Regions from separate parts of the Stenotrophomonas sp. ESTM1D_MKCIP4_1 genome, predicted to be linked through region 1. Evidence: riboswitches for the same ligand, from Rfam matches in the RefSeq annotation. Region 1 holds a riboswitch; the other holds the start of a gene.

Evidence for each region. A riboswitch is a leader RNA that binds a small molecule or an ion and turns the genes downstream of it on or off. The one in region 1 is predicted to bind thiamine pyrophosphate.
Region 2: linked by a shared signal. The riboswitch ahead of thiC (phosphomethylpyrimidine synthase ThiC) and the one ahead of C1924_RS00930 (TonB-dependent siderophore receptor) in region 1 are both predicted to bind thiamine pyrophosphate.

The regions. Positions count from the first base shown of each region.
Region 1 covers NZ_CP026004.1:215,077-230,737, forward strand. The annotation lists gene pnuC (nicotinamide riboside transporter PnuC) at 1-552, opposite strand, end outside; gene C1924_RS00930 (TonB-dependent siderophore receptor) at 561-2,750, opposite strand; TPP riboswitch at 2,821-2,916, opposite strand; gene C1924_RS00935 (phosphotransferase) at 3,025-4,152, opposite strand; gene C1924_RS00940 (glycine zipper 2TM domain-containing protein) at 4,295-4,666, opposite strand; gene C1924_RS00945 (response regulator transcription factor) at 4,858-5,496, opposite strand; gene C1924_RS00950 (transporter substrate-binding domain-containing protein) at 5,573-9,193, shown strand; gene C1924_RS00955 (c-type cytochrome) at 9,190-9,588, opposite strand; gene C1924_RS00960 (electron transfer flavoprotein-ubiquinone oxidoreductase) at 9,654-11,330, opposite strand; gene C1924_RS00965 (acyl-CoA dehydrogenase family protein) at 11,554-12,717, shown strand; gene C1924_RS00970 (tRNA (cytidine(34)-2'-O)-methyltransferase) at 12,798-13,277, opposite strand; gene C1924_RS00975 (hypothetical protein) at 13,347-13,823, opposite strand; gene C1924_RS00980 (pitrilysin family protein) at 14,229-15,661, shown strand, end outside.
Region 2 covers NZ_CP026004.1:3,566,030-3,581,690, reverse strand. The annotation lists gene ilvC (ketol-acid reductoisomerase) at 1-492, opposite strand, end outside; gene ggt (gamma-glutamyltransferase) at 1,171-2,889, shown strand; gene C1924_RS16330 (BCCT family transporter) at 3,447-5,024, opposite strand; TPP riboswitch at 5,291-5,392, shown strand; gene thiC (phosphomethylpyrimidine synthase ThiC) at 5,476-7,272, shown strand; gene C1924_RS16320 (ion channel) at 7,389-8,060, shown strand; gene C1924_RS16315 (winged helix-turn-helix domain-containing protein) at 8,319-10,622, shown strand; gene C1924_RS16310 (helix-turn-helix transcriptional regulator) at 10,747-11,646, shown strand; gene C1924_RS16305 (TonB-dependent receptor) at 11,696-14,551, shown strand; gene C1924_RS16300 (hypothetical protein) at 14,761-14,970, shown strand; gene C1924_RS16295 (HDOD domain-containing protein) at 15,025-15,661, opposite strand, start outside.

The sequences.
Region 1 (15,661 bases):
ATGCGTGCGTGCTGCAGCGCTCCACGCACGCAGGCCATACACGGCCAGGCCCAGGAAGAACACGTACAGCGCCGCGGTCACGTGCAGCGACTTGAACAGGTACGTGCCCACATAGACCACGTCCACACCGATCCACACCCACCAGCAGGCCACGTGCCGGCGCGCCTGCCACCATTGCCCGACCAGGCTCAGCCCGGTCAGCAGGGCATCCAGCCAGGGCAGCGCTGCATCGGTGAAGCTGTGCATGGCCGCACCCAGGGCGATGCCGCCGCACACGCCGATGGCCAGGTCGCGCAGCAGTGTGCCGCGTGGCAGCGGCACGATGCGGATGCTGCCTTCATCGGCGGCGTGGCGGCGCCAGTTGAGCCAGCCGTAAACCAGGAAGCCACCGAAGGCCACCTGCAGCAGCGTGTCCGAATACAGCTTGGCCTCGGCGAACACCAGGCCATACAGCGCCACCGACAGCAGGCCCACCGGCCACGCCGCCAGCCGGCGCCGGGCCATCAGCCAGACGCCAAGCACGCTGCACAGCGCGGCGGTCCATTCGAGCAGGACGCCGCTCACAGTGCGAACGTCACCGACAGGCGTGCCTGTCGCGGTGCACCGGGGAACAGGTAGTAATCACCGCCGCTGCTGCCGGTATCGCGCCAGTAGAAGCGGTTGAACACGTTGTCCACCGACAGGTTCCAGGTGACGGCCCGTTCGTGCAGGCGATGCTGGAAGCGCAGGCCGGCATCGAACACCGAATAGTCCGGCGCGCGCACGCTGCCATCGGCACGGGCCACGTTGGCGCCGGCGTAGCGCCAGCCACCGGTCACGTCCAGGCCCTGCACGAAGGGCAGCGCGTAGGCCAGGTGCACGCTGGCCCGCACCTTGGGCACGTTCACCAGCTGATGGCCTTCATAGACCGGGGTGCCGGCATCGCGCGCACGCGCCTGCAGCACGCTGGCGCTGGCCACGATCTGCAGCGCATCGGTCAGCTGGCCATTGGCGGTCAGTTCCAGGCCGGTATGGGTCTGCGTGCCCTGCTGGACGAAGGTGTAGCCGGCGTCGCTGCCATCGGGCTGGGCGAACTGGTAGGGCTGGGAAATGCGGAACAGTGCCGCGCCCACGGTCAGCGTCTGCACCGGCACGTACTTCACTCCCACTTCCAGCTGCCGCGACTGCACGGCCGGCAGGAATTCATCGGCATTGGAGGTCCAGAACGGTGCTTCCTGGCCCAGCGAAATGCCGCGCACGTAGCTGCCGTACACATTGAGCTGGTCGTTGGCCTTCCACACCAGCGCGGTCTGCGGCAGGAAGCGCGACAGGCGGCTGTGCCGTTGCGGGGTGCCGCGCTTGTCATAGGCGCGCTCATCCAGGCGCACGAAGCGGCCACCGGCCAGCCACTGCCAGTCATCGCCGAAGCGGATGCGATCCAGCGCGAACACGGCGGTCTGGCGGCTGTCCAGGCGGCGTGCGGACGGGCCCGGCTGCAGCGGCGAAGGGTCGTATACCGGCACCTGCGCATCGTGGATGTTGGCGCTGCCCACGTACTCGTTGACGCTGGGGCGGCGATCAACGGTGCGGCGGAAGGTGTCGGCGCCGACCGTCAGCTCGTGGCCGATGCTGCCGGTGTCGAAGCGGCCCCGCAGTTCGGCGCGCGCCTGCTGGTTGCGGCGGGTGTCGTCCGGGCTGCGATAGTCGTAGATGTCGTAGTCGCCATTGGGCGCGAAATAGTTGCCCGGCACGCTGCCATCGGCGCACTGCGCGGTGTAGTAGCAGCCGTAGGCGAAGGCCACGTTGTCATCGATGACCGAACGGCTGTAGCCCACCGATACGCGCGACTGCCAGCGCTCGTTGAAATCGTAGGTGTGCAGGGCAGTGATGTTGGTGCTGGCGATATCCACCGGGCGCTGCCAGGGCTGGTAGCCGAGCAGGTGCTCGCGGTCGACGCCACGCGGCAGCTCGCTGGCCCCCAGCAGCTGGTAGCCGGACGCCGAACGCTGCGAGCTGGTCTGGTAGTTGGCATCCACTTCCAGCTTGCCGCGTTCGCCGATCAGCCAGTCCGCCGCCACCGAATAGAAATTGCGCCGGCCCTCGGCATGCTCGACGTAGGTTTCGCTGGCATCCCAGGCCGCATTGACGCGCACGCCGAACCGGGGCGTGATCCAGTGGCCGACATCGGCGGCGACATAGCGCGAGCCTTCCGAATCGGTGGCCAGGGTGACGTTGCGCACTTCGGCCGGACGCTTGCCCACGTAGTTGATGAGGCCGCCCGGAGCCATCACGCCTGCGGCCAGGCCGGCTTCGCCCTTGAGGATCTGCACCTCCTGCACGTTCTCCAGGGCCAGGCGCTGTTCGCCGGCAACGGCCAGGCCGTTGAAGCGGTAGCCGGTGGCCGCATCCAGGGCGAAGCCGCGGATGGCGATGTTCTGGTAGTAGCCGACCGGCGCGTAGGCATCGCCCAGCGAGGCATCGTTGCTGGCCAGTTCGGACAGCGAGCGTACCTGGCGTCGATCAAGGTAATCGCGGTCGAGCACGTTCACCGAGGCCGGCGTGTCCTGCCAGCTGCCGCCACCGAAGGCATTGGCGTGCGAGGTATCGCCGGCCGGTCTGCCGGCCTGCACGCGTACCGCTGCCAGTTCGGTCGGCGAGCGCTCGGCGGCGGTGGCGTCCACGTCGGGGGATGCCTCGGCTGCGCGGGCGTGCAGCGGCAGGGCGGCGCAGAGGGCAAGGGCGAGCAGGGTGGGGCGCAGGCAGCGGTTCATTCGGTTCGTCTTCTGACAACAAGGGAGACGAAGCGACGGCGCGCACGCGCACCCGCCCGGAGTGGGGGTGCGACTGCTGCTCAAAGCTCCCTACGCCGGTGCAAACCGGATCAGGTTCCAAGGGACTCTCTCAGCCTGGCAGATCCAGGCACCCCCGCTTCAGGTGACCATTTCACTACAAACGGTACGGATTTGCGAGCGGTGGGGGCCGCGAGGGGGTCAGAGCCCTTTGCTGCGCAAAGGGATCCGACCCCCTCGCGGACCCCACCTGCCCTTACGCCGCCGCGCGCAGCGCCTGCAGCAAGGCCTGGCCTGCCTTGGTGTGGAACCACGCCGCATGCCCCAGCAGGAAGGGTTTCCACGCCACGTCGGCGTTGGCGGTGGAGCCGGTGACGCCCTCGAAGTACTCCACCTCGGACAGCGCGAAGTCGAAATGGACCATCGGCAACAGGTCCGCCAGCAGCTGCACGCGGGCAGCCGACAGCGGCAGCACCTGGCGGTAGCCCTGCAGCAGGGCCAGGGCGATGTCGATGCGCACGGCACCGAGGCCGCGTTCCAGTTCCAGCCAGGCCACCGCGTTGCGTTCGATGGCCGTGGCCAGGTCGAACACGGCGCTGGTGGGCGAGGCCAGGCCGAAATCCAGCACCGTGGCCACCGCACCGTCGGCATCCCACAGCAGGTTGGAGACGTGCCAGTCGTTGTGTGCCCACAGCCGCGGCTCGTCGCGCAGGCGCGCCGCGAGGCCTGCGTGCCAGGGCAGCACCTCGGCGCGCAGCTGCGCCTGCCAGGGAATGCGTGCCAGGTAGCGGGCCAGGCAAGGCCGGTCCGGCAGCTGGCCCTGCAGTGCGGCGATGGGATCGTCGGCGCGGATCAGGTCGTCGCGGGCCACCAGGATGTGGGTACTGCGCTGGGGCGCCGCGTAGCTGGCCGACGCCTGGTGCAGGCCTGCGAGCATGCGCCCGGCCTGCAGCGCCTGGGCGGTATCGGTCAGCAGCGACCACGACACCGCGTCGCGATACAGGTCCGCGCCGGCTCCGGCCGCGTGCAGTTCATAGGTCCATGGCCCGTGTTCGACCGCAGTCGGGCCGTCCGCGCTGGCCAGCACCCGCACCACCGGCACGCCCTGTGCGGACAGGTGGGCAATGAAGCGGTGTTCCTCCTGCAGGCAGGCGGCGCTGCGCACGCTGTGATGGTGGCGCTTGATGAAGATCCTGCCCATTGCACCCTCGACGATCGCCGCCGCCGACAGCGGGCGCGGGCTGTGCCAGCGCAGTGTGCTGTCGGCCGCCAAGGCCGGGTACTGCGTGCACAGCCAGGCCACTTCGTCGGCGCTGATTGCCGGCCAGTCGGCAGCGACCTCGTCGTTGTTCAGGCCCTGCACGCGATGGGGGGAAGAAGTCATGCCGCAGCCGCTGCCGGGAAAGGAATCACCAAGGCTGCGCATTCAACGCCATGGGCGCTGACGACGCAACCTGCGCAGGCAGGAACGAAAACGGGCAGATCCAGGATCTGCCCGTTGCGATACCGCTCAACCGATGGCGCGCTTACCAGCCGCGATGGCGGCCGCGGTCGTGGTAATGGCGGCGGTCATGGCCCCGGTCGTGGTAGCCGCGGCTGTAGCCCCGGTTGTAGCCACGGTCATAACGACGGTTGTCGTAACGCCGGTCATAGCGGTTGTCGTGGCGGTCCTTGGTGGTCAGGTTGCCGATGGCACCACCGGCCACGGCACCACCGATGGTCGCGGTCGGGTCGCCATTGGAGATCAGATGGCCGGCCACACCGCCCACCACCGCACCGACGACGGTGCGCTTGTCCTTCCGCGACATCGCGCTGGCATCGCTGACCACGGCCACGCCGGCCAGCAGGGCCAGCGCCATTGCCAGGCCACGGAAGCTGATTGCGGACGTACTGATCATGTTCGGTTCTCCTGTCTGGGGCATGCCACGGTGGGCAGGGAGGGCGGGGGGCGCCCTGGCTGCCGTGATGTCCACGCTGGTCGTCCAACATTGTCGGAACATTGCGCGTGCCCACCGTGCGGCCTGCGTATTCATCTAGCGTCAAACGGCATGAAGCCAGCCTGAAAGTTCAATCGCCAGAGGGACAGGGTTCAGATTTTGCCGTCACGCAGGTAGTCGAACAGTTCGGCATCGCCCTTCAGGCCGAGCTTGAGCATTGCATCGCCTTTCTGCCGGCTGATGGTGCTGACGCTCTTGTGCAGCTGCAGGGAGATTTCCTTGACCGTCATCCCGGTGCCGAGCAGCCGCAGCACTTCCACTTCACGCGGCGATAGCGGCTTGCCATCGCCTTCGCGCATGCGCCAGCTTCCGGCTTCTTCCACGCGCTCGCGCAGGCTGCGGCTGATGTAGGACTGGCCGCGATAGACCGTCTGGATGGCCTGCGGCAGTTCCTCCATCGACGAACTCTTGTCGACCAGGCCCAGCACGCCCGAATCGAGCACCATGCGCAGGATGGCCAGGTTGTTGGACACGCTGAGCATCAGCACCGGCAGGTCCGGGTAGCGGCGGCGGATCATGCCGATCATCGCGAAGCCATCGGCCTGCGCACTGCCGGGCATCGAATAGTCGGTCACCAGCATGTCGCAGGGCTGGCTGGCCAGCAGGGCCATCAGGGCCTGCACGCCATCGGCCTCGCCCACGACCCGGCCGACGCCGCTGGATTCGATCACGGCTCGGGTACCGATGCGTACGACGGGGTGGTCGTCTGCGATGATGATGCGCAAGGTCATGCTCTAGTATGGCCTTTCGGGCAGTGCCGGCCGCGAGCGGCGCGGTACCGGGCGGGTTTCTGGGAGAACGTCGCAGATGGGGAACCGGGCAATGCGTGGATGGGTCCTTGTGCTGGGGCTGCTGGGCCTGTCCACGCTGGCACAGGCCGAGCCGGGACCGTTGCCCTTGACCCCGCCGCAGCGCCAGTTCCTGGCCGCGCACCCGGTCATCATTGCGGGCCAGTATGACAGTGGTTGGCCCCCGTTCGAGGCCCTGCAGCAGGGTCAACCGGTGGGCCTGGGGCCGGATTACCTGTCGCTTCTGGCTCGTCAGCTGGGGGTGGAGGTTCAGTTTCGTCGTTACCCGGACTGGAATTCAGTGCTGGATGCGACATGCCGTGGCGAAATCGACGTAGTGATGAACGTCGCGTTCAGTGCCGAACGCGCCCGCTGCATGGACTACACGCGCGCCTACGTGGAAGCGCCGCTGGCGATGGTGGGGCGGCCGGGTGACCTGCGCGCATCCGAAACGCCGGACCTCGATGGACTGCGGGTGGTCATCGAGCAGGATTTCATGACCGCCCCGCAGGTGCGTGCCCGTTTTCCGCGTGCCCGACAACTCGTCGCAACTGACACGCAGACCGCGCTGCATATGGTCAGAGACGACAAGGCGGATGTATTCATCGGCAATGCCTACGTCGCAACCGAGCTGATCGCCCTGCAGAAGATCGACGGCGTGGTGATGCTGCGGCCCAGCGATCTGCCACCCGAGCGCCTGCATTTCGGAGTTTCCCATGGCGCCCATCCGCTGGCCGAAGCGCTGGATGTGGCTCTGGCAGGGACCAGTCCCTCGCAACGCGATGCACTGACGCAGCACTGGCTGCCGCCCCTGAAGTGGTCCACATCGGCCCAGCTTGCCCTCAGCCAGGCCGAGAAGCGCGTACTGCAGGAGCCGTTGAAGATTGGATTCGCACCCAACGCGGCGCCTTTGTCCTTCGCCGGTGAGGACGGCCAGCCCGACGGGCTGACCAGCGGCTACCTGCAGCGCTTGCAGCAGGCCGGGGCCACCCTGCAGATCGATCCCAGCCATGACTGGTTCGATGTCCGCGAGAAGGCCAAGCGCGGCGAACTGCAGGCGGTCATCGGCATTCCGATCGATTCCCGTTACCTGGGGCCGGGCTGGGTCTTCAGCCAACCCTTCATCAGCGTGCCCAATGTCATCGTCACCCCCCAGCGCAGCCCGGTGATGCTGGGCCTGGCCGATCTGCAGGGCAAGCGGGTGCTGCTGTCCGACCCGGAACGGGTGCGTGGCTACGTGCTGCAGCAGGCGCCGCAGGCCCGCATCATTCCGGCACGCAGCGCAGAGCAGGCACTGCAGCGGCTGGCCGATGGCGAAGCCGATGCCTACGTGGGCAACCTGGCACTGGTCGACCAGCTGATGCGGACCCGTTTCCCCGGGCGCCTGCAGATTGCCGCGCCGGCCAACTTCAACGACGAGCTTGCGCTGGCGGTGGATGCGCAGCACGGCGTTCTTGCCACCACCTTCGACCGCCTGCTGCTGCAGATGACGCCCCGCGAGCGTGATGCCCTGCGTGACCGCTGGCTGGCTGCCGAGTACCAGCATGACGTGCAATGGAGTGCGCTCCTGCACTGGGGCGTGCCCGCGCTGCTGGTGCTGCTCACCGCGGGGCTGGTGTACGCGCTGGGGAGATGGCGGCTGCGCAGGGAAGTAGCGGGGCGACGCGATGTCGAGCAGCGCCTGGCCGATGTGACCGACAACCTGCCGGCCATCGTCTACCAGGCACGTCGCGCTGCCGATGGCACGCTCAGCTTTCCCTTCATCGCCGGCGACGTCCATGCACTGTTCGGCATATCCCGGCAGCAGGCGATGGACGATGCCAACCTGCTGCTGGAACGCATCGACGAGGAGGACCGTCCAGTGGTGCTGCGGGGCACCGACCAGGCCGCGCGTGCGTTCTCGTCCTGGTCATTCGAGTTCCGGGTGAACACCCCCGAAGGCATCACCCGCTGGGTGCGCAGCCAGGCCCATCCGTATGCCGCAGAAGCGGGTGCGGTCACCTGGAGTGGTTACTGGGTGGATGTCAGCGAAGCGCGCGCGCAGGCCGATGCGCTGGCGGCGGCCAAGGTCGAGGCCGAAGAGGCGGTGGAAGCCAAGGCCCGCTTCCTGGCAACCATGAGCCACGAGATCCGCACGCCGATGAGCGGTGTGCTGGGCATGCTGGAAGTGCTCTCGCATTCGCCCCTGGACCAGGAACAGCAGCGCATCATCGGGGTGATCGAAGACTCCGCGCAGATGCTGCGGCAGATCCTGGATGACATCCTCGATTACTCGCGCATGGAAGCGGGGGCACTGCGCCTGGCGCCGGTGCCGATGCCGCTGCGGCCGCTGCTGGAAAGCGTGTGCCGGCTGCTCTCGGCGCAGGCAACCGCGCGTGGCCTGGCCCTGCAGGTGGACATCGATCCGCGGCTGGCACAGGCACACGAAGTCGATGGCGTGCGCCTGCGGCAGATCGTCTTCAACCTGCTCAGCAATGCCATCAAGTTCACCGCGCAGGGCAGCGTGCGCCTGCAGGTGGATGTGCTGGGAGCCACCACCGAAGACGGCAGCCAGCCACTGCGGCTGACCGTGTCCGACACCGGCATCGGCATCGCCGACGATCAGATTCCACATCTGTTCGCGCCGTTCGCCCAGGCCGGCGCGCACATCCAGCGGGAGCACGGAGGCACCGGCCTGGGCCTGAGCATCTGCCACCGGCTGGTGCAGAAGATGGGCGGCGAGATCTCCCTGCACAGCGTGCTGGGCGAAGGCACGCGGGTGGATGTGCTGCTGTCGCTGGTGGAAGCACGTGCGGATGATGTGCAGGCGCTGCTGTCCGAACAGGAACAGACCGCCCTGCTGCCACCGGCGCTGCGCCAGGCGCGCGTGCTGGTGGTGGAGGACCACCCGACCAACCAGGCGATGATGGACTGGCGCCTGCAGCAGCTGGGCGTGCCGCATGTGCTGGTGGATGACGGCCAGCAGGCGCTGGACCGCCTGTCGGTCGAGGAATTCGATCTGGTGATCACCGACTGCCGCATGCCGGTGCTGGATGGCTTCGCCTTCGCCCGCCTGCTGCGCGAGCGTGAAAGCCGCAGTGGTCTGCCACGCCTGCCGATCATCGCGCTGACCGCCAGTGTGCTCAACGATGACGCACGGCGCTGCCGTGAGGCCGGCATGGATGACGTGCTGGCCAAACCGCTGTCGCTGGCCACGCTGCGCCAGGCACTGCTGCGCTGGCTGCCGCAGGCGGCGGCGCTGGACGTGCCGGTACCGCAGGAGGCACCGGCAGCGCCCGCCGAGGGCACCACCACGCAGGAACTGCCCGATCTGGCCGCCCTGCAGCAGCGGTTCGGTTCCCTGCAGGTGGCCACCCAGCTGCGCGACAGCCTGCTGCAGGCCACGGCCACGGACATCGCCCAGCTGCAGCGGGCGCTGGGTGAAGGTGATCGCGCCAGCACGATCCAGCAGCTGCACCGCATGGGCGGCGCGCTGGGTTCGGTGGGCGCGCGTGGCCTGGCCGACCGCGCGGCGGCGCTGGAACAGCAGCTGCAGCAGGCCAGCGATGCCGATGCGGCGCCCGTGCTGCGGCAGGTGGGTCAGTTCGTGCAGCAGCTGCAGCAGCAGCTGCAGCGCCTGGCCAGCTCTACGGCGGGCTAACGGGCCGCCTGTTCCTGCAGGTAGGCAATCACCCGCGCACGCCGCTCGGCACTGGGGAACGCGTTGTACATGCGCGTGCCCGGCACCACGTGGGTGGGCGACTGCAGAAAGGTGTCCAGCGTCTGCGCGCTCCACACGAAGCCGGCGCGGCGCATGCCGTCCGAATAGGCATAGTCGGGCAGGCTGCCGGCGCGGCGGCCGATCACCCCATGCAGGTTGGGGCCGAAGCGATGGATGCCGCCGGCTTTGACCGTGTGGCAGCCGGCGCAGATCTCGAAGGCCTGCTGCTGGGCCTGCAGGCGGGCCTGTGCAGGCGTCAGCGGTGCCGGTGGCGTGCGCTGGCAGGCCGCAGTGGCCAGGGTGAGGATCAGCAGCAGGGGCAGGCAGGCACGCATGGGCGGGCAGGATAACGGCCTGCCCGCGGCAACGGGCTGCGACAGGGCGTCGCAGCCCCGTGCCATCACATGCCCGAGTAGTTCGGGCCGCCGCCGCCCTGCGGGGTCACCCAGACGATGTTCTGGGTGGGGTCCTTGATGTCGCAGGTCTTGCAGTGCACGCAGTTCTGCGCGTTGATCTGCAGGCGCGCGCTGTCGCCTTCGCCGACGAACTCGTAGACACCGGCCGGGCAGTAGCGTGCTTCCGGGCCCGCGTATTCGGCCAGGTTCACCTTCACCGGAATGCTGGCGTCCTTCAGCGTCAGGTGGCTGGGCTGGTTCTCGTCGTGGTTGGTGCTGCTCAGGAACACCGAACTGAGGCGATCGAAGGTGAGCACGCCATCGGGCTTGGGGTAGGCGATGCGCGTGTGCCTGGCCGCCGGTTCCAGGCAGGCGTGGTCCGGGGTGCTGTGGCGCAGGGTCCACGGCGGGTTGCGCACGCCCAGCTTGGGCAGCAGCCACTGCTCGATGCCGGTCATCAGCGTGGCCACGGTCTGGCCCTTCTTGAACCACTGCTTGAAGTTCTTGGCCTGCTGCAGCTCGGTGAACAGCCAGCTGGCCTCGAAGGCCTTCGGATAGGCGTCCAGTTCATCGTGCTGGCGGTCGGCGGCCAAGGCATCAAAGGCGGCATCGGCGCACAGCATGCCGGTCTTGATCGCGGCGTGGCTGCCCTTGATGCGGCTGACGTTGAGGTAACCGGCTTCGCAACCGACCAGCGCACCGCCGGGGAACACCGTCTTCGGCAGCGACATCAGGCCACCGGCGGTGATGGCGCGGGCGCCGTAGCCGATGCGGGTGCCGCCCTCCAGGTGCTTGCGGATGGACGGGTGGGTCTTGAAACGCTGGAATTCCTCGAACGGGCTCAGCCACGGGTTCTTGTAGTCCAGGCCGACCACATAGCCGATGGCGACCTTGCCGCCGTCGGCGTGGTACAGGAACGCGCCGCCGTAGGTGTCGTTGTCCAGCGGCCAGCCGGCGGCGTGCACCACCAGGCCCGGCTCGTGCTTGGCCGGGTCGATCTGCCACAGCTCCTTGATGCCGATGCCGTAGGCCTGCGGGTCCTTGCCTTCATCCAGCTTGAAGCGCGCGATGAGCTGGCGGCCGAGATGACCGCGCGCCCCTTCGCCGAAGATCGTGTACTTCGCGTGCAGCGCCATGCCGCGCTCGAAGGCCGGGCCGATGCTGCCGTCCTTTTCGATGCCCATGTCGCCGGTGGCCACGCCGATCACTTCGCCGCTTTCGCCGTACAGCACCTCGGCGGCGGCGAAGCCGGGGAAGATCGCCACTTCCAGCGCTTCAGCCTGCTGCGCCAGCCAGCGGGTCACTTCACCCAGGCTGATGATGTAGTTGCCTTCGTTGTGGAAGCACTCCGGCAGCAGCGCGTTGGGCGTGCTGCGCGCGCCGGTTTCGCTGAGGAACAGGAATTCATCGCGGGTGACTTTCTGCTTCAACGGCGCGCCGCGCTCGGCCCAGTCCGGGAACAGTTCGGCCAGCGCACGCGGGTCCATCACCGCACCGGAGAGCACGTGTGCACCCGGCTCGGAGCCCTTTTCCAGCACGCACACCGACAGTTCGCGGCCGGCTTCCACCGCGCGCTGGCGCAGGCGGATGGCGGTGGCCAGGCCGGCAGGACCGGCGCCGACGATCACCACGTCGAACTCCATTACTTCACGCGGGGGCAGGGCGTTGGCTTCAGCGCTCATCGAATGCATGACTCGTGGGTAGTGCCGGCATCGGGGCCACCGGCGGTGCCTGGGAATCGCGCGTGCAACCACGTGCGAAACGCTTGTTTGAATGTGTCAGGGTACCGGGACGCGCGTGATCGAGCTAGATCGGCGATGTTCACGTCGCGTTTGCTGCAGTGCAGCGCAGTGTCCGGGCCCCGGATGACCGACAATGGTCCGGTCCTGACTGCGCGTGAGTGCCATGGCTCTGCATCCGTACGACCTGTTCGATGTCCGTTCCCTGCTCAGCGAGGAAGAGCGCGCGGTGCAGGACAGCGTGGCCCGCTTCACCAACGAGCGCGTACTGCCGATCATTGGCGATGCCTTCGACCAGGCTCGGTTCCCGGACGAACTGGTACCGGAAGTGGCGGCGCTGGGCCTGCTCGGCGCGACCCTGCCCACCGAGTACGGCGGCGGCGGGCTGGGCGCGGTCAGTTACGGCCTGATCTGCCAGGAACTGGAACGCGGCGATTCGGGCCTGCGCAGCTTCGTGTCGGTGCAGAGTTCGCTGTGCATGTACCCCATCTACGCCTATGGCAGCGAGGAGCAGCGCCGCCAGTGGCTGCCGGCGATGGCGCGCGGCGAACTGATCGGCTGTTTCGGCCTGACCGAAGCGCACGGTGGCTCCGACCCGGCCGCGATGAAGACCCGTGCGGTGCGCGACGGCAGCGACTGGCGCATCACCGGCAGCAAGATGTGGATCACCAGCGGACCGGTGGCCGACCTGGCCATTGTCTGGGCGCAGACCGAGGATGGCATCCAGGGCTTCGTGCTTGAAAAAGGCATGGCCGGCTTCACCACGCAGGAGATCAAGCACAAGATGAGCCTGCGCGCCTCGCTGACCGGTGCGCTGTATTTCGATGACGTGCGCGTGCCCGACAGCCACCGCCTGCCGAACGTGAAGGGCCTGAAGGGTCCGCTGGGCTGCCTTACCCAGGCGCGTTTCGGCATCAGCTGGGGCCCGATCGGTTCGGCCATCGCCTGCCTGGATGAAGCGCTGGGCTATGCCAAGGAGCGCGTGCTGTTCGGCCGCCCGCTGGCCGCTACCCAGAGCGCGCAGATCAAGCTGGCCGAGATGGCACGCCGGATCACCACCGCGCAGCTGCTGGCCCTGCAGCTGGGCCGGTTGAAGGAAGCGGGCCAGCTGCAGCCGCAGCAGGTCAGCCTGGCCAAGTGGAACAACTGCCGCATGGCCATTGATATCGCCCGCGAATGCCGCGACCTGCTGGGCGGGGCGGGCATCACCACCGAGCACGTGGCGATCCGCCACGCGCTGAACCTGGAATCGGTGATCACCTATGAAGGCACCGAGACCGTGCACCAGCTGGTGATCGGCCGCGAGCTGACCGGGATCAACGCGTTCTGAGCGTCATCCACGCATGGCGTGGATCTACTGTGACGCACGCATGGCGTGGATCTACCGGTAGATGCCAACCTTGGTTGGCATTACGCGCCGCCGGCAAACCCATGCTGGCGCCAGGCTTCGTACATCACCACGGCCACGGTGTTGGACAGATTGAGGCTGCGGTTGTCCGGGCGCATCGGCAGGCGCAGGCGGCGGCCTTCGGGCAAGGTGTCCAGCAGGTCCTGCGGCAGGCCGCGGCTTTCCGGCCCGAACAGGAAGGCATCGCCTTCTTCAAAGCCGACGCTGTCATAGCGCACGCTGGCCCGCGTGCTAAGCGCGAACAGCCGCTTGGGCGCGATGCGTGCCAGCGCGGTGTCCAGGTCCGGGTGCACCTGCAGGCGCGAATACTCGTGGTAATCCAGGCCGGCGCGCTTGAGCTGCTTGTCTTCCAGTGCGAAGCCGAGTGGTTCGACCAGGTGCAGCTGCGCGCCGGTGTTGGCGCAGAGACGGATCACATTGCCCGTGTTGGGCGGGATTTCCGGTTGGAACAGGATGACGTGGAACAGGGGCGCGGCATTCATCGGCGCAGTGTACCTGCGACGGCCGCTGCCTTTACGGCGCACGCCCTGCGCAAGGCAGGGCGGCACCGGTTACGGGCGCAGCAGGACCTGGGCGGTTTCGGTGGCCAGGGCCTGCAGATCGGCAGCGCTCGGGCGGACCTGCAGGGCCGGCAGGTTGGTGATGACCTGGTTGGCGACGCTGGTGGCGGCGGCGGCCAGGGTGGCGGCGTAGCGCTGGGCTTCCAGTTCGGCAGCCAGGGCGACGCGCTGTTCCAGGCTCGGGCGGACTTCGACGGCGGCCAGGGTGGTGATCGGCATCGCGGCGGCGACCGGGGCGGCGATGAAGCTGTCGCGTTCGGCCAGCTGTTCGGCGCTGGGACGCACTTCCACGGTTGCCAGGGTGACGATGCCACTGGCCTTTTCCCAGGCCTGCTGGGCCAGCTGGTCGGCGGCGGGGCGGACCTGCACGGTGGACAGGGTCTTGATGGATTCGGAGGCCTGCACCGACGAAACAACCGCGGTGCCGGCAACCAGGGCGATGGCGATGGCAATGGTCTTGGTGTTCATGACGGGGCCTGTTTAGTGTTGGTGAGCGGTGGTGTGGTAGTAAGGTAGTACACCAATTCTGGGCTTGCAAGGAAAATTTTCAATTTTCTGCTTTTGTTCAGCATCCAGTCATTTTGGATCTGAAGCCCTTCCTGGCGCAGGAAGTACAAAGCAATCCCTGTGCCAACTTTTAGTTGTTGATCTGAAAGGGTTTTTTGTAGGTTCCGGAGTGTCCGCAGGGCGGACACCTGTCCGTTCGCACTGCCGCGGACACTGTCCGCGCGATGAATCCGGCCGTTCACCCGCGCGTCGAAGGCGGGCCGGATGGGGCGTGGCGGCAATCACCCCCAGTGACTGGTGGCCGATACCGGCCCCGGCGCCCGCGCGCTAGGATCGCGATTCACCAACGTGACCAAGGATCCGGAAATGTCTCTCGCCCTGCGCCCGCGCACCGCGCTGCTGGCCGTCGCCCTCAGTACCGCCCTCGGCACGCTTGCGCCGACCGCCGCACTGGCGGCCAAGCCGGCCGCCGCCACCAAGGTCGATATCCCGTTCGAGCAGTTCACCCTGCCCAACGGCCTGCGCGTGATCGTGCATACCGACCGCAAGGCGCCGATCGTCGCCGTCAACATCTGGTACCACGTCGGCAGCAAGGACGAGCCGGCCGGCCGCACCGGTTTCGCCCACCTGTTTGAACACCTGATGTTCCAGAGCAGCGAGAACCACGACGGCGAGTATTTCGAGCCCTTCAAGCAGGTCGGTGCCACCGGCCAGAACGGCACCACCAACACCGACCGCACCAACTACTTCGAGAACGTGCCGACCACTGCGCTGGACATGGCGCTGTGGATGGAATCGGACCGCATGGGCCACCTGCTCGGCGCGATCGACCAGGCGGCGCTGGACGAGCAGCGCGGTGTGGTGCAGAACGAAAAGCGCCAGGGCGAGAACCAGCCCTATGGCCAGGTGTGGGAGAAGATCAACCGTTCGCTGTACCCGGTGGGCCACCCGTACCACCACAGCGTCATCGGTTCGATGAATGACCTCAACGCGGCGTCGCTGGATGACGTCAAGACCTGGTTCCGCACCTGGTACGGCCCCAACAACGCCGTGCTGGTGCTGGCCGGTGACATCGATCTGGCCACCGCCAAGGAAAAGGCCGCCAAATACTTCGGCAGCATCCCGGCCGGCCCGAGCATGGCCCAGCCGAAGGTGGACGTGGCCAAGCGTGCCGCCGACACCCGTGAAGTGATGACCGACAAGGTGCCACAGGCGCGCATCTACCGCGCCTGGAACGTGGCCCAGGTCGGCACCACCGACATCGATCAGCTGCAGCTGCTGGGGCAGATCCTCGGTGGCGCCAAATCCTCGCGGCTGAGCCAGCGCCTGCAGCACCAGGACAAGCTGGTGGACAACATCAGTGCCGGCGCCTATGCCTCGCAGCTGGGCTCCAACTTCATGGTCATGGCCACGGTGAAGCAGGGCCAGGACCCGGCCCAGGTCGAGAAGATCATCGATGAAGAGATCGAGCGCCTGCTGAAGGACGGCCCGACCGCCGACGAGCTTGCGCGTGCCAAGACCGGCTTCCGTGCCGGCTTCATCCGTGGCATCGAGCGTATCGGTGGCTTCGGCGGCAAGGCCGATGCACTGGCCGAATGCGCGGTCTACACCGGCGACCCGGGCTGCTTCCGCACCTCGCTGGCCAACATCGACAAGGCCTCCGCCGCCGACCTCAAGCGCGTGGGCGCGCAGTGGCTGGACAAGGGCAGCCACACCCTGGTGGTCGAGCCGGGTGAGCGCGTGGCGCTGAAGGAAGAAGCGTCGGCCACGCCGAAGCCGTTCAACGTGCCGGCCGTGGA
Region 2 (15,661 bases), 1.1 Mb from region 1:
GCCCAGGCCGGCGGCGTAGGCCTGGGCATGCTGCGCCGCCTTGCCGCTGACATCCTGGTAGACCGCCCAGATGCACGGCACGCCACGGCCGATCTCGTACTCGCGGCGCACCAGCGCGCCCGGGCCCTTCGGCGCAACCAGCACCACGTCCAGGTCGGCGCGCGGCTCGATCATGCCGTAGTGCACGTTCAGGCCATGGGCGAACAACAGGCAGGCACCCTGCTTCATGTTCGGCGCCAGCACCTCGTTGTAGAGCTTCTTCTGCACCATGTCCGGGGTCAGCACGGCGACCAGGTCGGCGTTCTTCACCGCCTCGGCCGGCGCCACCACGGTGAAGCCGTCGGCCTGGGCCTTGGCCTCGGTCGGGCCACCCGGACGCAGCCCTACCACCACGTCGAAGCCGGATTCGCGCAGGTTCAGTGCGTGGGCGCGGCCCTGGCTGCCGTAGCCGATGACGGCGATCTTGGTCTGGGGCAGGTCGTTGGTGCTCATGGGGGAGGTTCCTTGCGTGGGAAGAAAAAGACGGCCGGCAGTCGAAGTGACGTACCGGCCGGTCAGGGGAAAACGGTGGGGGAGGCGCCGGGCATCGCACGGGCACAGCCACCACGAGGCGTCGTGGTGTGGCAGGTCCGGGTTTTGCAGTTGGCGGTGTTCATGGTGGTTGCGTCTGAAACCAGGTCTTGAAATGAAAAAACCCGCACCGGGGCGGGTGCGGGTTTTTGATGAGTTCCGGTGTGTCTGTTGCTTACACGCTGGCTCGTCCCGCACCTGTAGGTTGGGTAATAAGTACGAGCACAAGAATCGAACGCAGCGAGGCGGCGCCGCTGTCGGCGGCTTCAACGTGGGTTCGCAGTGGCGTGGTGTGGTGCAACATGTGATCGAGAGAAACATGGCCCATTCGGCAGTGTCAACCCTCGCAACCGATTTTTTTTTGGTTTCCGCTGCATCCGGCGCAATCGCTTGTGGCGCAAGGATGGTTGCTTCTGAAAATGTTTCGGTGAACCCGAATTCACTCTTTTCAGGGGGGTGTTTGCGCGGGAATGAGGGGGTTGTTGTGTTCGACCCCGGCTGCTCCCGCCGCGGTGCCCAGGCGCCCATGACCTCTGCCCGATACCGCATGCAGGCCGCAGCGGCGAAGATCGGGGACCACCCTTCCATCGGAAACCGACCGTGTCCCGACGTATTGCCCGTTCCCTGCTGGCCGCCGCCCTGCTGTCCGCCCTGCCGACCGTGTCCTTCGCCGCCGATCGCATCACCGGCCAGACCTTCGCCACCCGCTCGGAGGTGATCGCCCCGCACGCCATGGCTGCCACCTCGCAGCCGCTGGCCACCCAGGTCGCGCTGGATGTGATGAAGGCCGGTGGCTCGGCGGTGGATGCCGCCATCGCCGCCAATGCCACGCTGGGGCTGATGGAGCCGACCGGCAACGGTGTTGGCGGCGACCTGTTCGCCATCGTCTGGGATCCCAGGACGCAGAAGCTGTACGGCTACAACGGGTCGGGCCGTTCGCCGAAGTCGCTGACCCTGGCCGAGTTCCAGCGCCGCGGACTGAAGGACATTCCGGCCACTGGCCCGCTGCCGGTGTCGGTGCCCGGCGCGGTCGACGGCTGGTTCGCGCTGCATGAACGCTTTGGCCGCAAGCCGATGGCCGACAACCTGGCCCCGGCCATCCGCTATGCCCGTGAAGGCCATCCGGTGGCCGAAGTGATCGCCTACTACTGGGACCGTTCGGTACCGAAGCTGTCCAGGTACCCCGGTTTCAGCGAACAGTTCACCATCAACGGCCACGCCCCGCGCAAGGGCGAGATGTGGAAGAACCCGAACCTGGCCAATACCCTGCAGCAGATTGCCGACGGCGGCCGCGATGCCTTCTACAAGGGCGCCATTTCCCACACCATCGGCGATTACTTCAAGGCCAACGGTGGCTACCTGAGCTACCAGGACATGGCCGACCACCATGGCGAGTGGGTCGAGCCGGTCAGCAGCAACTACCGAGGCTATGACGTGTGGGAGCTGCCGCCCAACAGCCAGGGCATCGCTGCGCTGCAGATCCTCAACGTGCTGGAAGGCTACGATTTCTCGAAGATTCCGTTTGGCTCGCCCGAGCACGTGCACCTGTTCGTCGAAGCCAAGAAGCTGGCCTTCGCCGACCGTGCGCGCTTCTACGCCGACATGGCCTTCCAGCCGGCACCGGTGCAGAAGCTGATCTCGAAGGACTACGCCGCCCAGCGCCGCGCGCTGATCTCGATGGACAAGGCGCTGAAGGAAGTGCAGCCCGGCACGCCCAAGCAGTTGGAAGAGGGCGACACGATCTACATGACCGTGGCCGACGCCGACGGCATGATGGTGTCGCTGATCCAGTCCAACTACCGCGGCATGGGCAGCGGCATGGCGCCGCCGGGGCTGGGCTTCATCCTGCAGGACCGTGGCGAGATGTTCGTGCTGCAGAAGAACCATCCCAACGGCTACGCGCCTGGCAAGCGTCCGTTCCAGACCATCATCCCCGGTTTCATCACCAAGGATGGCAAGCCGTACGCCAGCTTCGGCGTGATGGGCGGCGCGATGCAGCCGCAGGGGCACGCGCAGATCGTGATGAACCTGGTGGACTTCGGCATGAACCTGCAGGAAGCCGGCGACGCGCCGCGCATCCAGCACGAGGGGTCGACCGAACCTACCGGACAGGCGACGGCGATGAGCGATGGCGGTGAGGTGAACCTGGAAACGGGCTTCCCGTACGAGACGGTGCGTGCGCTGATGCGCAAGGGGCATCGCATCGTGTTTGCCGACGGCCCGTATGGTGGCTACCAGGCGATCATGCGTGATCCGGAAAGCGGGGTGTACTACGGCGCTTCGGAGAGCCGCAAGGACGGGCAGGCGGCGGGGTACTGAGTCTCCCGACCAACGGGCGCAGCCCACTCTGCGGTGGGGCGTGGGCGCGGGATCATGTGATTGGGCCGGGCGGGTGGGTTGGTCGGGGGACGCCGTGAATCCGTCCCTGGAGGCTTGGCAGCCGCATCCATGCGGCTGACACCCCCGCCCAACCCACCCGCCCGGCCACGGACAGTTTCCGTGGCCGCCACCGCAGGAAAAGAAAAAAGAAGAGCAAGAGCAAAGGCAACAGCAACAGCACAGCCGTGCGCTATGGATGGGGTCGGATCCGTTTTCCGCAGGAAAACGGATCCGACCCCTTCTCGTTTTCCGATACACCTCATCCACGCATGGCGTGGAGAACCAACCGTCACCGGGAAACTGTCGGGGGTGGGGCGGTGTGGGGGACAGGACCGCAGGCGCCATGGATGGCGCCTACGAGCCCCCATGGACGGGTTTACGGCGTGTCCTGCCCACCCACACGGCCCCGCCCAACCAGCAGCAACCCAGAGCCGCTTTTGAATTTGACCGTTGCACTTGCTTGAAAAAGCGGTGCAGCCGCAGGCTGCAAAACACCCTCAATCCTGATCCTGCGCGCGTGCGGCCTCCGCCTGGGTCACTTCCTGCGCCGCCATCTCGCGTGCGATCCACGCATCGATCATGTGCCGCTGGCGCTGCGCCTGCCGTCGCTCCCGCGTGTACTCCTGGTCCAGTACCCGGTACAGCGACACCATCACCAGCACCATCAGCAGCGCGAACGGCAGTGCCGCGATCGTGATCATGCCCTGCAGCGCATCCAGGCCGCCTGCCAGCAACAACGCCGCTGCGATCAGCGCAACGGCGATACCCCACGCCAGCTTGCGCTTCAGGGGCGGATCGCCCGCCTCGTCGGTGGACATGCTGGCCAGCACCAGCACGGCCGAATCCGCCGAGGTCACAAAGAAAATCATCAGCAGTACCAGCGCGACGCATGACAGCAGCAGGGGCAGCGGCATGCTGTCGAACAAGGTGAACAGCACCGTTTCATACCCGTTGCCCAGCGCCTGCACCAGATCGGCATGACCGAAGATCTGCGACCACAATGCAGTGCCGCCGAACACGGAGAACCAGAAGAAGCCCAGCAGCGTCGGCGCAAGCACCACGCCCACCACGAACTCGCGAACGCTGCGGCCACGCGAGATGCGCGCGATGAACGAACCCACGAACGGCGCCCAGGAAATCCACCAGGCCCAGTAGAAGATCGTCCAGTCGGCCACCCACGTGCTGCCCGAGAACGGCGACATGCGCAGGCTCATGGTCACCAGCTGGTTCAGGTAGGAACCCAGCGTGGTCGTGAACGTATCGAAGATGAAGCCCGTCGGCCCCAGCACCAGCAGGATCGCCGCCAGCAGTGCAGCCAGGGCCAGATTGAAGTTGGACAGCCACTTCACCCCGCGTTCCACGCCGCTGGCGGTGGAGGCCATGTACAGCACGAACGCCACCGCGATGATGGTCATCTGCACCGCAACGGTTGCCTGCAGGCCGAAGACGCGCTCGACGCCGGCGGCGATCTGGATGGTGCCGAAGCCCAGCGTGGTGGCCACACCGATGGCAGTAGCCACCACGGCGGCGACGTTGACCGTCTTGCCGATCCAGCCGCGATGGTGGCGGCCGATGATCGGTTGCAGCATGTCACTGACCAGGCCGCGGCCATTGCGGTTGAACTGGAACCATGCCATGGCCAGACCGATCAGTGCATAGATGGCCCACGGGTGCAGGCCCCAGTGGAAGAATGCATAGCGCATCGACGCGCGCGCGGCATCCATGCTCTGCGGCTCCAGGCCTTCAGGGGGCTTGCTGAAATGCGAGATGGGTTCGGCTGCGCCCCAGAACACCAGGCCGATGCCCATGCCCGCTGCGAACAGCATCGACATCCAGCTGGCACGCGAGAACTCCGGCTCGGCATCTTCGCCGCCGATGCGCAGGTTGCCGAAGCGGCCGAAGGCCAGGTACATCAGGAAGGTCAGTGCGAGGAACACGACCAGCAGATAGAGCCAGCCGACGCTGCGGATGACATCGGCCAGCACCGACTGCACCACGCTGTTGAAGGGGCCTGGCGCGAAGCCGGCCAGCAGCACCAGTACCAGCACCAGCGCGATGGAAATGCGAAACACCATGAAGGAGCTTCTCCGATCAAGGGATTGAGGGGAGCGAGCCAGAGCTTGCAGCGAGGGCCGCACGGGCGGCAGAAGGAACCGGACGTAACGACACGGTGCCTCTGCACGTTACTGAACGCGATGTCATCGTTCCGTTAACGAGACGGGGTCAGAGCCCGTTGCGTGGCAACGGGATCTGACCCCGGATCTCTGGAATGGCAGGGGTCGGACCCCGTTGCTCTGCAACGGGCTCTGACCCCGGATCACCGCACTGTGCTCTAATGCGCGCCAAGAAGCGGGGGTACCGCGGCCTGGTGGCCGCGGTTGAGATAGTCCCTTGGAACCTGATCCGGTTCATACCGGCGTAGGGAAGCTTTGCAGTGCTGCCGTGCCCGGAGTCCGCCCAAGGACCGTCCGGGCGCGGTGCGCAGTGCGCCGCCGCTTCGTCCCTGACCTTCCTGGACGATGCCCGATGAACGCACAGCCTTCCAACCTGCAGCAGCAGGCCCAGCAACTCTCCACGTCGGTGACCCGGCCCATTCCCGGTTCGCGCAAGATCCATGTGCCGGGTTCACGGCCGGACCTGCGCGTGCCGATGCGCGAAATCGCGCTGACGCGCACGCCGGCACTGTTTGGTGGCGAAGAGAACGCGCCGGTCACGGTCTATGACACGTCCGGCCCCTACAGCGATCCCGATGCCCGCATCGATCTCTCCGCAGGCCTGCCGGCGCTGCGTCGCGCCTGGGTGGAAGAGCGTGCCGATACCGAGCAGCTCGATCGCTTGAGTTCTGCCTTCGGCCGCAGCCGTGAGCAGGATGCGAAGCTTGATGCCGTGCGCTTCCCGGCGCGCAGCCTGCCGCGACGTGCACGTGCCGGTGCGAACGTCACCCAGATGCATTACGCACGGCGCGGCATCATCACGCCGGAAATGGAATTCGTCGCCATCCGCGAGAACCAGCGCCTGGAAGCGATCCAGGATGCGGCGCTGCTGCAGCAGCATCCGGGGCAGTCCTTCGGTGCCGCCATCCAGAAGATCATCACCCCGGAGTTCGTGCGCGATGAAATCGCACGCGGGCGCGCGGTGCTGCCCAACAACATCAACCACCCGGAAAGCGAGCCGATGATCATCGGCCGCAACTTCCTCACCAAGATCAACGCCAATATCGGCAACAGCGCGTTGTCCTCGGGCATCGCCGAAGAGGTGGAGAAGCTGGTGTGGGCGATCCGCTGGGGCGGCGACACGGTGATGGATCTGTCCACCGGCAAGCACATCCATGAAACGCGCGAGTGGATCATCCGCAATTCCCCGGTGGCGATCGGTACCGTGCCGCTCTACCAGGCACTGGAAAAGGTCGACGGTCGCGCGGAAGCGCTCACCTGGGACATCTTCCGCGACACGCTGATCGAACAGGCCGAGCAGGGCGTGGACTACTTCACCATTCACGCCGGTGTGCTGCTGCGCTACGTGCCGCTCACCGCGCAGCGCGTGACCGGCATCGTCAGTCGTGGCGGGTCGATCATGGCCAAGTGGTGCCTGGCGCACCGGCAGGAGAACTTCCTGTACACGCATTTCGAGGAGATCTGCGAAATCATGAAGGCCTACGACGTGACCTTCTCGCTTGGTGACGGTCTGCGCCCGGGGTGCATCGCCGATGCCAACGACGCGGCGCAGTTCGGTGAACTGGAAACGTTGGGTGAGCTGACGAAGATCGCGTGGAAGCACGATGTGCAGACCATGATCGAAGGGCCCGGCCATGTGCCGATGCAGCTGATCAAGGAAAACATGGACAAGCAGCTGCGCGAATGCGGTGAAGCGCCGTTCTACACGCTGGGGCCGCTGACCACCGACATTGCGCCGGGCTATGACCACATCACCAGCGCCATCGGTGCGGCGATGATCGGCTGGTATGGCACGGCGATGCTCTGCTACGTCACCCCGAAGGAACACCTGGGCCTGCCCAACCGCGAGGATGTGCGCGACGGCATCATGGCCTATCGCATTGCCGCGCACGCGGCGGACCTGGCCAAGGGCCATCCCGGTGCGCAGGTGCGCGACAACGCACTGAGCAAGGCGCGTTTCGAGTTCCGCTGGGAAGACCAGTTCCATCTTGGCCTCGATCCGGAAAAGGCCAAGGCGTTCCATGATCAGACGCTGCCGAAGGATGCACACAAGCAGGCGCATTTCTGCTCGATGTGCGGCCCGCACTTCTGCTCGATGAAGATCACCCAGGACGTGCGCGATTACGCCGAGGCGGGGTGGCAGCGGTAGCACCAGGCACTTTCCTGCTCCCTGCCGTGCATGACGTTGCCGGCCAGTGGCCGGCACGACCGCACGTGGATGCAGCACCGGCTATGCTCGCGCCCATCACCCAGGGGAAGGACACCATGCCCGTTGCCATCACCACCCGCTGGCTGGCCATCGCCCGCCGTCATCCTTCCGCCTGGCTGCTGGGGGCGCAGTTGATCGCCGTGCTGTTGTACCCGGCGCTGGACGACACGGCGGGCGGTCGCGCCGCGCTGGGCGTGTTCGGCATGGCGGTGCTGGGGCTTGCACTCTGGGTGGTGCAGCGCAGCCCGCTGGGCACATGGCTGGCGTTGGTGCTTGCCATTCCGTCGGTCGTTTTTTCCATCGCCGCCGCGCTGCTGGAGCGGCCGGCGCTGGGCACCACCGCGCAGCTGCTGGAAAGTCTTCTGTATTTCTATACGGCCGGCGCGTTGATTGCCTACATGCTGCAGGACCATAAAGTCACGCGCGATGAACTGTTTGCGGTTGGGGCAACGTTCACATTGCTTGCGTGGGGATTCGCATTCGCGTTCGCCGTGTGCCAGCAGTGGTATCCAGGCAGTTTCCAGGGCAGCGAAGCGGGCCCTCAGCGCACGTGGATGGAACTGCTTTATCTGAGCTTCAGCTTGCTGTCAGGAGTAGGGCTCAGCGATGTCGTACCACTGCATCCGCAGGCTCGCGCATTGGTCATGCTGGAGCAGTTTTCAGGCGTTATGTACGTTGCGCTGGTGGTGTCGCGGCTGGTCGGATTGACCATGATCCGGCGTATCTGAAAATGAACCCCAGCTAAAAATTTCGCGCCCAAGCGGGCGCGAATGATGTTGCTGCTTATGTGAATGCGTCGGCGAGAGAGAGCCTGATGTCGACCACGCGTAGGCGAGGTAACCTGCATAGGCTAATATTCGCCCGCTTCGTTTTTTTTGCGGTATGCGCCGATGCTTTTTGCGGAATCTGGCTTCTCGCTGTGCCTCGGACAGATGTGTGTCGATCGGCAGTTGTTTCCGTGGCCCGTTTCAGACCTGTAGCAGTAGATGACCAGCGAAACCCAGCCGCCTGAAGCCGACCGCATACGGATCGGCGATTGCACCGTGACGTTGTCCTCCCGTGAGGTCGAGGTCGTGGGTGCGCGTCGTCCGCGTCGGCTGACGCCGAAGGCATTGGGCGTGCTTCGCGTGCTGCTGCGCCAACCCGGGCGCGTGGTCACCCGCGAAGAGCTGTTCGCCGAGGTGTGGCCCGATACGTTGCCCACCAACGATGTGCTGACCCAGGCCGTGACGCAGCTGCGCAAGGCGTTCAGCAACGATCAGGACAACAGCCAGACCTACATCGAAACCATCGCCAAGACCGGCTATCGATTGCTGGTTCCGGTGCAGGTGCTCAGCGATGCCGTCACCGTCAGCGCCGAGGAAAGCGCGCCGTTGCCGGCCGTCGTGATCGACGAATCAGTGGCGCCGCCCTCACCGGCAGCACCTTCGCCGGCACGTCGCCGCTGGCGCTATTGGCGTCGCCGCCTGCTGCTTGCACTGGGCGTGGCGATGCTGCTGGCGCTGCTGGTGATGGCCGTGCTGCTGGCGCGTCGTCCCGCGCCGCCAAGCTCGCCGGTGGATGCCGCGGTGGAAGATGGCACGCGCGTGATCGGCAGCCCCGAACGCCCGTATCGCCTGATCACCGCAACGGCCGGATTCGAGACCTATCCCACGTTGTCGCCGGATGGTTCACAGGTCGCCTATGAAGGCGCCAACGACGACGGCAAGGGCGGCAGTGCGATCAGGGTGCAGACCTCGGGCAATGCGCCGGCGCGCCAGCTGCTGTCGCCCCCGGAAGGCGCCAACGACCGGTTCCCCAGCTGGTCACCGGATGGGCGCGAAATCGCCTTTGCGCGCTTCGGTGCCGGCGGCAGCTGCCAGGTGCTGATCGCCAGCGCCACCGGCGGTGCGCTGCGTCAGGCGACCCGCTGCGATGGCACCGAACTGCTCAGTTTCGACTGGACCCCCGATGGCCGCGGTCTGGTGTTCGGCAGCATGGTCGGGCGGTACGCCCATCGCGGCATCCGCGTGCTTGACCTGCCTACCGGGCAGTGGCGGGCGCTCGACTACGCGGTGGACGAGGACGACTTCGACTACGCGCCGCGCTACTCGCCCGATGGCCGCTGGCTGGTGTTCGTGCGCAACCCGCAACTGGGCGATCTTTGGCGCGTGCCGGCTGCCGGTGGCACGCCGGAGCAGCTGACCAATGAGTCGGCTGAGCTGCGTGGCTGGGCCTGGCTCGGTGATGGTCGCAGCATCGTGTTCGGCCGCCGCGTCGACAGCGAGGCGCGCCTTTACTACCTGGATGTGGCACGGCGTACCCTGCGTGATGCCGGCCTGGATGATGCGCAGTGGCCCGCGGTGTCGCGGCGCGGCGACATGCTCGCCTTCGTCCATCGGCGTGCCCAGTTCGGCGTGTTCAGGATGCCCGCGAGCGGCGGCAGTGAACGCCTGTTTGCGTCCAGTGGGCGCGACGGGCAGCCGATGCTCGCCCCCGATGGCCACCAGATGGTCTTCAGTTCCGACCGCTCGGGCAGCTTCGCGCTGTGGTGGGCCGACCTGCGGCGGCCTGATTCGCTGCGGCCGATCGAGGGACTGCGGCCGGAAGCCCGGCAGGCTCCCGACTGGTCCGAGGACAGCCGCCAGGTGCTGGTGGTGGGCCGCGATGAACACGGCAAGGCCGTGGTCTACGAAATCGCCCCGCGCGACGAGCGGCTGCAACTGCTGCCCGTGCCGGTCGAGCAGCCCCTGCAGGTGCTGTATGGCGCAAGCCCCAACCAGCTGCTGGTGCTTGAACGCGACGCCGACCAACACACCCGCTTGACCCTGTTTGATCGCAGCAGCCAGCCGTGGCGTCGCCTGGGCAGCCTGGAAGGCGTGTCGCAGGCCCGTGTGGATCGTAGTGGGGGGCGGGTGGTGTTCACCCGCCTGGCTGCCAGTGGGCTGTGGTCCATCGGCCCGACCCTGGACCCGGCCAGCATCCAGCAGATCAGCCAGGACCGGCCCAGCCGGTGGCGCTACCGCACCTGGACTGTGGCAGGGCAGGGCGGCATCGATTACCTGGGCACCCGCAACGACTGCGCCACCACGCTGGTACGCATGCGTGACGGGCACGACGAACCGGACCGCTGCCTTGACGCGCAGCGGCTCAGCGCAGGCAACGGTCTGAGCGCCAGCGCAGATGGCAACGAGCTGTACCTGGCCCTGGCGGTCAGCGACGGCGCGGACATCGGCGTCATGCGCCTGCCGAAGGCGCCGCCGCCGCTGTTTCCGGCCTTCAGCAAGTTCATGATTTTCAAAGAGAATTGATCTTCGTAAGTTTTTCGTGGTGATCTCGTCGCGAATTCGTGGCGATCTCGTCAGACTTTCCTGACGCGGAAGCACCTGATTGGGCAAAACGGTGGCCTGTACTTGGCAAATCCGTGGTGCCTCCATGCGTCAACTCTCTCTGGCCGATCGCGGCCAAACCGTGTCCCTCGACAAGGCCATCGATGATGTCGCGCCGACCTGCCTGGGCGTCGCACGCCTCGGCAGCCTGCAGACCTCCGGCACCAGCTTCACGGTGTGGATGCAGGTGCGGGGCACGTCCTGGGTGGAAGCGAAGGAAGGTCGCTTCCGTCTGCGCCAGGGCGAATGGATCGCGTTTGAGAAGGAATCGCGCCCGCTGGTGCAGGCCGGTCGCAACGGCCTGTGCGTGGGACTGAACCTGAATGCCGAGGCGCTGCGCGTGCTGGCCGAGATGGCCGACTGCGGCCTCTATGCGGGCCGTGGGCAGATGAGCCGCGGTGACGCCCGCGTCGGCCTGCGCCTGTGGCGTGATGCACTGGCCAATGGCCTGCCCGCACCCGCGCTGCGCCCGTTGCTCCTGCACCTGGCCGGCCTGCAGCGCACCCTGGCGGACAACGTGCAGCGCTGCCCCGGCCGCTCACGCAGCCGCAAGCGCCAGGTGTTCGGCCGCATGCAGCGCGCCCGCCTGTACCTGGAAGGCAACAGCCACCGCGTGGTGCGTATCGGTGAACTGGCCGAGCTGACCAACTTCTCCAGCTGGTACCTCTCCAAGACCTTCCAGAGCCTGTACGAAGAAAGCCCGCAGTCGCTGTCCGCGCGCCTGCGCCTGGAGCGCGCCGCCGATCTGCTGCGCGATACCGACATGATGGTGGGTGAAGTGGCCGCCGCCAGCGGTTTCGACAACTGCTGCAGCTTCGCCCGCGCATTCCGCGCACGCTACGGCACCTCCGCTTCGCGTTTTCGTGAAAACGGCGCGAAGCTTCCGCCACAATCGGCAAAGTCTCCGGGTGTGTCGCGCAAATACAGCGCTGCAACGCAATCGTAACGTGCTGGGGTGTTTTAACACGCTGCTAACACGTACCTTGGAGAGATTGATGAACTTCCGTAATCCCGCAGTGCGTCTCGGCCTGCTGCCGGCCGGCATTGCGCTGGCGCTGACGCCTGCGTTTGCTTCCGCCCAGGAAGCGGCTTCTGGCACCACCGACCTCGATCGTATTTCGGTCACCGGTTCGCGCATCCGCGGCGCCAACATGGAGACGCAGCAGCCGATCCTGACGATGACCCGTGAAAGCCTGGAAAAGCAGGGCTTCTCGAGCGTCGCTGACGTGCTGAACAACCTCACCTCGGCCGGCTCCCCGGCCATCTCGCGTTCGGAGTCGCTGGCTTCGGGCGAGAACGTCGGCGGCTACTACGTCGACATCCGCAACCTGGGCGCCGAGCGCACCCTGGTGCTGATGAACGGCAAGCGCCTGGGCGCCACCACCTCGGGCCTGCAGGACCTGAGCCAGATCCCGATGTCGGCCGTTGAGCGCATCGAGATCCTGAAGGACGGCGCGTCCTCGATCTACGGTTCGGATGCCATCGCCGGCGTCGTGAACGTGATCACCCGCAAGAACTTCGACGGTGGCGAAGCCAACGTCTACGTCGGCCAGTACGGCAACGGCGACGGTGACACCGAAACCTACTCGATGACCCTCGGTGCCCGCGGCGAGCGCGGCAGCCTGACCCTGTCGGCCGAGTACAACAAGCAGGACCCGGTGTGGGCCAAGGACCGCTGGTACAGCCGTGACGGCTCGCTGGGTCCGAACTCGACCTCGGCCGACTGGAGCCCGATCAGCCAGAACGGCAGCTGGTGCAACCCGACCCTGTACAACTGTGCAGGCAAGGACGCTGTCTGGCAGACCCTGAACCAGGGTGGCGATCCGACCAATGCGGCGGATTACCATGAACTGACCGAAGACGAATACGCCAACTCCAACCAGCAGATGAGCCTGCTGACCGGCGTCAAGCGCAAGTCCGTCTACATCAACGGCACCTACGACTTCACCGACTCGATCAGCCTGAACACTGACCTGCTCTACAACGAGCGCCAGACGTTCCAGCAGATTGCCGGCTACCCGTACCAGTCCGCTGCCAGCAACATCAACACCCCGCTGTCGGCTGCCAGCGCCTTCAACCCGGTCGGCCAGGAAGTCAGCTTCCGCCGTCGCCTGTGGGAAGTGCCGCGTACCACCGACAGCCAGCTGAAGACCCTGCGCTTCGCGCCGACCGTCAGCGGCTACTTCGACTTCGCCGGCAAGACCTTTGACTGGGACGTCGGCGCTCTGTGGAACCGCAACGAGTCGATCAAGACCAACCGCGGTGACATGAGCCTGATCGCTGCCAAGCAGGCGCTGGGCCCGTCGTTCATCAACGCTGATGGCGTGGCACAGTGCGGTACCGCTGCCAGCCCGATCGCGCTGGGTGACTGCCGCCCGTGGAACCCGCTGCTGCCGTACGGCGTGGACGGCCAGGGTTCGCTGGCTGACAAGGACCTGCAGGACTTCCTGTTCCCGACCTTCACCACCCGTGGTGTCACCAAGACCACCAGCTTCACCGCCAACCTGGCCGGTTCCATCGTGACCCTGCCGGCCGGCGACCTGGGCTTCGCCATGGGCGTCGAACACCGCAAGGAAGAAGGCAGCTACGTGCCGGACGCCTTCGCGCAGTCGGGCCAGTCCACCGGCCTGGGCCAGAAGCCGACCCGTGGTGAGTACGATCTGAACGAGGTCTACCTCGAACTGAACGTGCCGCTGCTGGCCGACGTGGCCTTCGCCAAGGAACTGACCCTGAACGTTGCCAGCCGTTACTCGGACTACAGCAACTTCGGTGGCACCACCAACAGCAAGTTCGGCCTGACCTGGCGTCCGATCGAGGGCCTGCTGGTCCGCGGTACCTACGCAGAAGGCTTCCGTGCGCCGACCATCAGCGACCTGTACGGTGGCCTGAGCTCGAGCTTCGAGTCGTACATCGATCCGTGCGGTGTCACCGCCCCGGGCTCGGTCAACGGCAATGCCGCGTGCAACTCGGCCGGCGTGCCGGTGGGCTACACCCAGGTCGGCCAGGGTGGCAAGGTCTGCTCGACCCTGCCGTGCCAGTCGGGTGACCAGTTCATCTCCGGTGCCAACCCGAACCTGAAGCCGGAAACCTCCAAGAGCACCACCTTCGGTCTGGTGTGGAGCCCGCAGTGGGTGCAGGGCCTGGACGTCTCGCTGGATTGGTACAAGTACGAAATCAGCGACATGATCATCGCGGACAGCGTCGACCGCATCCTGCGTGACTGCTACGTGCTGGGCAACTCGGCCCGTTGTGCCGACGTCGTGCGTGCCGATGACGGCCACGTCAGCGCCATCACCTACGGCACCGCCAACCTCGGCAAGATGGAAACCGAAGGTTACGACCTGGGCATCAAGTACCGCCTGCCGGAACTGGCCATCGGTCAGTTCAACATCGACTGGACGACGAGCTACACCGCCAAGTACGACGAGGAAGGCGAGAACAGCAACGGCGACACCATCATGATCGGTCGCGTCGGCGAAGCCGGCCTGTTCCGCGTGCGTTCCAACGTCGGCATCAACTGGCAGTACGGCGATTTCGGTGTGAACTACACCGCTCGCTACTACTCCGGCATGAAGGAAGGCTGCATCGACACCGGCGAGTTCTGGTGCAACGCGCCGAACCACTACGCCAACGGCGAAGCTGATCCGCTGCGCAAGACCGGCTCCAACACCTTCCACGACCTGCAGGTCAGCTGGAAGGCTCCGTGGGATGCCACCATCGCCCTGGGCGCCAACAACGTGTTCGATCACAAGGGTCCGCTGATGTACTCGGCCCCGAACTCGGCGTTCGCCTACTACGGTGGCTTCGACGTGGGTCGCTTCCTGTACATGAAGTACACCCAGCGCTTCTGATCCATCGAAGCGTCGCAACACGCAGTACAGGAGGGCGGACCGCAAGGTCCGCCCTCTTTGTTTGTGGCTGCTGCCGACCCATGCCGGCGGTTTTCCGGATTCTCTGTAGGGAAACTCTGACGCAGGGCAGAGGGTGAATTCGATCACGGACTACGATTGACGCATCCAGCACAGTCCCGTCGTCCAATGACGGACGCTTGGAGACGGATATGAAAGCCACGCTCTTGCGCAAGCTGTCTGCCGCGGTGCTGATCTACGCCACGCTGGCCGGGTCGACATCAGCCCAGAACCTCATCGTCTGTGCCGGTGGACGCTATTGCGAGCAGGTTCGCCAGGAATGCCTCGCAGCAGGCGGCTCTGCGGTGATGTGCCAGCTGCAATGGCGCAACTGCGTGCTGGACGCCTGTCCGCAGCGCTGATGCGCAGATGGCGCGCCCACGGGCGCGCCATCGCATCGGTTCAACCGGGTTGGGTCAGGCTTCGGTCGGTACCAGCCCCATCAGGCTGTTGGCATGCTCGCGCCACTGCGGCAGCTTGTTCAGCACGCCGGCACGCTGCAGGTAGTCCTCGTCCACCGGTTCGCCGTTGACCAGCGCCAGGGCGACATGCACCGCACCGGTCACCCAGAAGCTGCGCGTGTTCGCGCGCTGCGGCTGCAGGTGGAAGGCCACCGCTTCGATGATCGGCATCGGCAGGCCCCACAGGCCCAGCAGGTAGGCACCGGCCTCGGCGTGGCCGGGGCGCGGATCATCGGCCAGGGCCGGTTCGCTGCGCTCGTTGCGCACGCCGGGCAGCAGCAGGCCGATATCGGCCAGCAGCGCCGCGGTGGCGCCCAGTTCGGCACTGGATTCTGGCAACAGGCGGGCGGCCAGGCGCGAGGCCATCAGCGCGCGCTGCTGCAGCGAATTGCGCTCGGCACCGGACAGTGTCGGTGCGGAGAAGACTTCGCTGGCCAGCACCAGATCGCGCAGCGTGGCCAGTCCCAGGCGGGTCACCGCGGTGCGCAGGTCGGCAATGGTGCGGCCCTGGCTGAAGAACGCCGAATTGGACAGCTGCAGCACCTTGGCCGCGATTGCAGGATCGGCGGCCACCAGCTTGGCCACGTCGGCA